One region of the Acinetobacter thutiue genome, then DNA from elsewhere that is predicted to be linked to it. Evidence: predicted binding sites of a transcription regulator. Region 1 holds the regulator's gene; each other region holds the start of a gene.

What was found. The regulator PhoB, encoded in region 1, activates phosphate uptake and scavenging genes when phosphate is short. The targets are predictions, from matches to a motif close to TGTCATNAANCTGTCATAA.
Region 2: a site for PhoB is predicted at 971-989, ahead of QTA56_RS08390 (inorganic phosphate transporter). Genes of this name have one in related genera too.
Region 3: a site for PhoB is predicted at 1,169-1,187, ahead of QTA56_RS02535 (porin). Genes of this name have one in related genera too.

The regions. Positions count from the first base shown of each region.
Region 1 is NZ_JAUDZE010000006.1:73,943-76,224, reverse strand. It holds gene phoR (phosphate regulon sensor histidine kinase PhoR) at 1-868, opposite strand, end outside; gene phoB (phosphate regulon transcriptional regulator PhoB) at 877-1,587, opposite strand; gene QTA56_RS12775 (TetR/AcrR family transcriptional regulator) at 1,825-2,282, opposite strand, start outside.
Region 2 is NZ_JAUDZE010000002.1:508,339-510,620, forward strand. It holds gene metH (methionine synthase) at 1-598, opposite strand, end outside; gene QTA56_RS08390 (inorganic phosphate transporter) at 1,037-2,282, shown strand, end outside.
Region 3 is NZ_JAUDZE010000001.1:539,314-541,595, forward strand. It holds gene QTA56_RS02535 (porin) at 1-1,030, opposite strand, end outside; gene QTA56_RS02540 (HIT family protein) at 1,283-1,696, opposite strand; gene QTA56_RS02545 (YARHG domain-containing protein) at 1,783-2,052, opposite strand.

The sequences.
Region 1 (2,282 bases):
TATTTTCCAGATTGGAAAGCAGCAGCAGGTCATTGACCAGGGCATTCATACGCTTGGTTTGTGACTGCATTTGGGTAAAGGCACGTTTCCAGCGTGGGGTAATGTCATCCTGATCGGTAAAGGTTTCGATATAGCCACTGAGTACGGTCAACGGAGTCCGTAGTTCATGTGAGATGTTATCGACAAAGTCTTTCCGCATCTGCTCAAGGTTGTGCATGCGGGTAATGTCATAGGCGACCAGCAACCGACTTTCACCCCCAAAACGGGTCAGTTTCACCTGTACATAATGTTCTTCATCCATTTTGGCCTGTAGACGAATGCCATCGGGTGCCTGATCACTATGCTTGAAATATTCAATAAAGTTGGGTTGGCGTAAAATCGCCAGCAAGTTACGTCCACGGTCCAATGGGCTAATCCCCAGTAATTTTTCCGCAGCAGGATTCCACCATTCAATTTGATGCTGGTCATCAATCAAGACCACCGCCTCAGCCAACGCCACCAGAGAGGATTGTGCGCGGTCGATCAGTCCGACCATTTCCGCCTGAACAATACGTTCCTGACGCTGGGCACGGTAAACATTGAACAGCAATGCACCCCAGATACCATTCAGGTTGGGTGGCACATCGTAGGGGCGGTTGGAAATCCAGTCATTGACCAGATAAAGCGAGCGTAGCTGGAGGGCAAAAAAAACCACGAACGCGATAAAAACACAGCTCCAGAAGTATCCGACCCCGAATCCAATCAAGCTTGCAATCAATAAGAAAAACAGCAGCAGCCTTAAATCCTGTTTTGCAAACGTCCATAAACTGCTGTAGCGAAAACGCTGGTGTTCACGTGCCAGTTCAGGGACGGGATAGGGTTCATACATAAAGGATTTTAACCTGCTGCTAAATCAGCGCGTGTAGAGAAACGATAGCCTGTGCCACGTACCGTCTGTACAAAACGATCCACCCCAAATGGTTCCAGCACCTTGCGCAGGCGACGGATATGCACATCGATGGTACGGTCCTCAATATAGACATTACCACCCCAGACCTGATCCAGCAATTGGGCACGGGTATAGGCACGTTCAGGATGGGTCATAAAGAATGCCAGCAAGCGGTACTCAGTTGGCCCCATATCTAAAATACTGTTGCCAAAACTGACTCGCTGGCTGACAGGATCAAGCATCAGGCCATTGGCATCAATCACCTTTTCACCGCTGAGCGCATTGGCACGGCGCAACACCGCCTTGATGCGTGACACCAGTTCACGGGTGGAGAATGGCTTGGTCATGTAGTCATCCGCACCTGCGTCGAGACCCTGTACCTTATGGTCTTCCTCACCACGGGCGGTGAGCATGATCACGGGAATTTCCGCCAGGTTCTCATCGCGTTTCAGGCGGCGGCACAGATCCACACCACTGACTCCGCCTGGAAGCATCCAGTCCAGCAGAATAAGTGCGGGACGCTGATCAACGATGATCTGGTGCGCCTGTTTGGCATCTTCAGCCTGTAGACACTGGAAGCCCGCCATATCCAGAGAGGTATGGATCATTTCGCGGATTGGTAGCTCATCATCGACAATTAAAATATAGTCATCTTTCACAGCGCAATACCCTTAAATATGGTTTTTTAGTTATGACAGGCTTATTACAAAGATTAATTATGACAATATCATTGCAAAAGAGCTGATAAAGTCGAATTTAGCAATAAATTGTGACAGTTGTGGGGCAGAGCAGTGACCAAATGATGACAGTTAAACGATCAATAAAGCCATGCAATTCATTTATTTAACTCTACCTCAGTTTTAGGGTTGTATCTGTCATAAAACTGTAAAACGATTTTAATTTTTTTTGGCTGTGGTCTCAATAAAGGACAGGAACACTGCACAACAGGCCGCTAAAACATCCTCCAGCGGCTGCTTGAAACCCTCGGAAACCCAACGGATAATAATATGCGTGACATAGCCATTCAGCCCTGTTGCCATTAAAGACACTTCTTCGGCACTCTGTGGGGCATTGGGCATGGTGATCATCACGAAGCCCTGAATGATACGGTCAAACTGGGTCAGGGTTTCTTGAATGGTGGCCTGATTATGTAAATCCTGCACCAGCATGGCATCAATATAAATGATCCGTGCCATACGTGGGTCATCCTTGATGGTGCTGAGTAGGGCGGACAATCCTGCCGTGACCATGTTCTTCGGTTCAGGCGCAGCCATGAGTACCGCCTGGGTCAGGCAGGTCTGCATTTTCTCAATCATTTTCAGGAAAACCGTCTGAAACAGTTCCTCACTTTTCT
Region 2 (2,282 bases), on a different contig from region 1:
ATTGCTTAAAGACTTCTTTAACCGCAAAAATCGCTGCTTTACAGTTCAGCGTATCAAACACCGTTTCAATTAGGATAATGTCTGCGCCACCTTCGATGAGGGCATGGGTAGCTTCAATATAGTTTTCTTTTAGTTCATCAAAGGTAATGTTGCGGAAAGCAGGGTCATTTACATTTGGTGAAATTGAGCAGGTGCGGGAAGTGGGACCAAGCACACCTGCAACAAAACGAGGCTTGTCTGGGGTGGAATATTTTTCACAGGCTTGTTTGGCGAGCCGAGCCGCTTCACGGTTGATCTCTGGAACGAGGTCTTCCATGTGGTAGTCAGACATGGAAACACGGGTGCCGTTAAAGCTGTTGGTTTCAATAATGTCTGCGCCAGCATCCAGATAGGCTTCATGAATGCCCTGAATAATCTGTGGCTGCGTTAATACCAGTAAATCATTGTTGCCTTTAAGGTCTGATGCCCAATCTGCAAAGCGTTCACCACGATAATCTTCTTCTTGTAATTTATGGCGTTGAATCATGGTTCCCATTGCACCATCAATAATCAGGATACGCTGGGCAAGAAGTGATTTCAGGGTGGCAAGTGTGGACATAAGGAACCCCAGTACATAGCAAGTTTAAAAAGCAGTCGCATTGTAACAGAAGCTACGCCAAAGCGTGTATTTTCAATGCCCAGTCAGGGTGATTCATCAGACCAAATGGAAAATGTCATAAAAACTTCATTAAGTTGTCATAATTGAGCTGAATAATGCTTAAAAAGAACGCAAATAATCTGAAATATGACAGTAAGATGTCATATTTCATTGTATTTGTTGCAAAATCAGACAAACAGTTTTGGTTTAAAATTATTTTTATTAACATGCTGTTTTTAATAATTAATTTTTTAAAAAATAGTGAGATTGTCCTAATAAAATCCCAGAAAATGTGACAAAACTATGAAATTTTGGCTTCATGTGACAGTCCTTTGTCATATAATTGTCATAATTTAATTAAACAATACAGGGGATTTAATTATCCTCTTGCCGTCATACATGAATTCTAATCTTCCTCCTGTTTCGGATTCACCGCTTGCCAGTTCACAGGCAAAATCGACGAATGTGCATGTTCCTACACCGAAATTCTTTATGCCGGTGTTTTTAACAATTATTATTGCAACACTTATTTATATTGGTTTTCAGGTGAGCGCTGATTTGGCGCATGTTCCACCATTAAGTTTATATTCAGTTATTCTTCTATCAACGGCACTTTTTATTGCGCTGGGCTTTGAGTTTGTCAATGGCTTTCACGATACAGCAAATGCTGTCGCGACGGTGATCTACACCAATGCATTGCCTGCTCCTGTGGCTGTCATGTGGGCGGGCTTCTGTAACTTCCTTGGAGTTATGGTGGCGAGTGGTGCGGTTGCATACGGTATTATTGCCTTGCTTCCTGTTGAACTCATTATGAATGTGGGAAGCGGGGCTGGTTTTGCCATGGTGTTCGCCATGTTGATTGCCGCAATTTTATGGAATTTGGGGACCTGGTTTCTGGGCATTCCAGCATCAAGTTCACATACCCTGATTGGTTCGATTTTAGGTGTAGGTATTATGAACTACATTCTAAATTCGAGTAACGGTGGTGCATCTGGCATAGATATGGATCAGGTGATTAAGGTCGGTAAGGCCTTACTGTTCTCTCCACTGATTGGTTTCGCCTTTGCGGCTATTGTCTTTTTATTGGTAAAAACAGTTTTTAAGCGTCAACTAGAACTGTTCCAGCCGCCAGAAGGCAACAAGCCACCACCACCATTAATTCGTGCCATTCTGATCTTTACCTGTACAGGTGTAAGCTTTGCGCATGGTTCAAATGATGGGCAAAAAGGTATGGGGCTGATCATGTTGATTCTGATTGGTTTGGTGCCGTTGGCGTATTCTTTAAACAAGAATCTTGATGCAAAACACTTACAGTCATTTGAACAACTTTCAGTACAAACAGCGACTGTGCTTAATGTCAATCAAAATGAGCTGACAGATGCCAAAGCACGTGATGTGCTAACCAAATACATCCAGACCAAAGAACAGACACCTGAGGTTGTGCCTGCACTTGCCAGCATGACTGCACATTTGGGTGAGCGTGTTGCCAATTATGGTGACTTGAAAGCCATTCCAGAGGCAGCGGTAAGTGAAATCCGTAATGATATGTACTTAAGTACCACCACATTCAAGCGTCTGGATAAGGCTGAGGCTTTACCTGAGATGAGTCAGGATCAGGCAAAAGTTGTAAAAGAATACCGTGGTA
Region 3 (2,282 bases), on a different contig from region 1:
CACCATAAAAACGCGCTTGCTTATTGATTTGGTAATCCGCACCTACACCATACAAATCGTTTTTACGGTCTTCTTTACCATCAACTTCAGTTTTAGCAGAGATATATTCTGCTTTTAACTTAATTGGTGTTGATGGAATTGCATAAGCACCCGTTACACCAAAAGCATTTTCTTTTAAGCCTTTAAAACCAGTCACAGTATCATCTGTTGGTTGAGCAGTTTGCCATAACCCACCAAGTACCAAACCATCAAGGCCTGCTGGTTTTAAGTCTAGTGAACCAGTTACACGAATTGCGTCAGTATAAACACCAGATAAGCTATAAGCGTTATACTTTGATGCAACTGCAAAGTTACCCGCAACTGCTGCCGCTAAACCAAAATCTTTATTTTCATAAGTGATCGAGGTCGAGATACCATCACCAAAACCATTGCGGCTACCTTTTTGACCAACTGCAGCATTGGTTAAAGGTATAGTGACATCTTTACCAGTCACAGGATCTTTGGTTGTTGCATTTTCATTTTGTTCGCCTTGCTGGAACATAATGTTAAATGCTAATCCACCCAGTAATTTTTTATCAGTTTCAAAACCAATGACGTTGCTTAAACGATCTTCACCAGCAAGAACCTTGGTCATATCCAGTTCAGTGTGATCGTTAAAGATATCCTGGTTGTTGCCCGCAGCAGTTTTTAAGTAAGAATCAAACTGACCGATTTTTAAAGTGGCAATCCCATCAGATTTGATACCAACAAAGCGGTTACGCATACCCCAGTCAGCATCAGAACCAGCGCCATCAGTTGAAACACCCCATTCTGCTAAATAAACTGCTGAAAGGCTATCAGTAAGTTTCTCTTCACCCTTTACACCAATACGCGAAGCGTTAGAATTTACTTTAGTTACGCTTTCGTCTTTAAAGCCATTTTTATCAATTTGATCCAAAGTCACATTGAGCTTACCATACAATGTTGGTGCTGCTTGCGCTGCATTCATGGCTAAAGTTGCTACAGTAGCAGCAAGAAGCAATTTTTTCATTGAGATTTCTCCAAAACACTTTTTTGTAAATGGCAGTTGCCTTAGTTACTGTTATAAGCTTGCTTATGTACAAAAAGTTACACAGCTCACTGACTTGTATGCAGTATCGGCAAACTGTGTGACAGAGAAGTGAAAGAAAAATGACAATTTGATGACGGTTTATATTTAGTAATAATTCTATTTCTCATTTATTATTAAATAGTTATAAAATAAAAAACGGAGTAACAACTCCGTTTACGAAAAAATTATCAGTTACAGGGCAGCCTTAATCTTTTCAGCCATCGCCTTAATCTTTTCCTGATCACCCATTTGAGCCGCGTGTCGGCCTAGATGATGAATTGAGCTTGGAATCAAATGGAAATGCACATGCGGCACAGTTTGACCAGCAGCTTCGCCAGAAAGTTGCATGAGTACAATACCTTTAACATCCAGTGCTGACTCAATCGCACGGGCAATCTTTTGAACGATCTGGATGGTGTAGGCGGCTGCATCGGCAGGGAGGTCTAACAATGTCACTGCGGGAGTCTTTGGAATCACTAAAGCGTGACCATCTGCCTGGGGCATGATATCCATAAAGGCAAGAACCTGATCATCTTCATAAATTTTAATCGCAGGCAATTCGCCACGAAGAATTCGGGCAAAAATATTTTGGTCATCGTAAGCCATGATGAGTCCCTTAATATGGATATGAATAATTCAAGTTTCCTCTCCTAAAAAATAAAAAGGAGAGGACAAAATCTAATAATCAGTTTCTATTTACAGTCCAGCTCTTTTTGACGAGCTTTAATCTCATCTAGACGTTGTTGCTCTTTGTCAGAAAACTTTGGCTTGGTGGTATGGCAGTTTTCATTGCCGTACTTGGCTTTGGCATCTGCATCCTTGAAACAGAAACCCTTAGACGCATAAATGAGGTTATAGTCATCCTGCAACTTTTTACATTCTTGTTCTGGTGCTGCGGCTTGAACACTAAACCCTGTAAGGGTTATTAATCCAGCAAAAACCGCAACTGTAAACTTCTTCATGAGGTGATCCTCTAATTTAAAAGGTATAAACCAAAAGTCTTGTAGAATAAAAGATTCTGCATGCTTTTGGTCGCAACGTTAGTACTAATATAAGGCGTATTAATGAAAATTCAATAGTGTATTGGAATATCTAATAAGCTTTTTTAAACTTGATCTTATGCAAGACAGGTAATATTTATACCTTAACTGTAATCAAAATGTAAGCTAATCAATTAATATTCAAGGCTTAT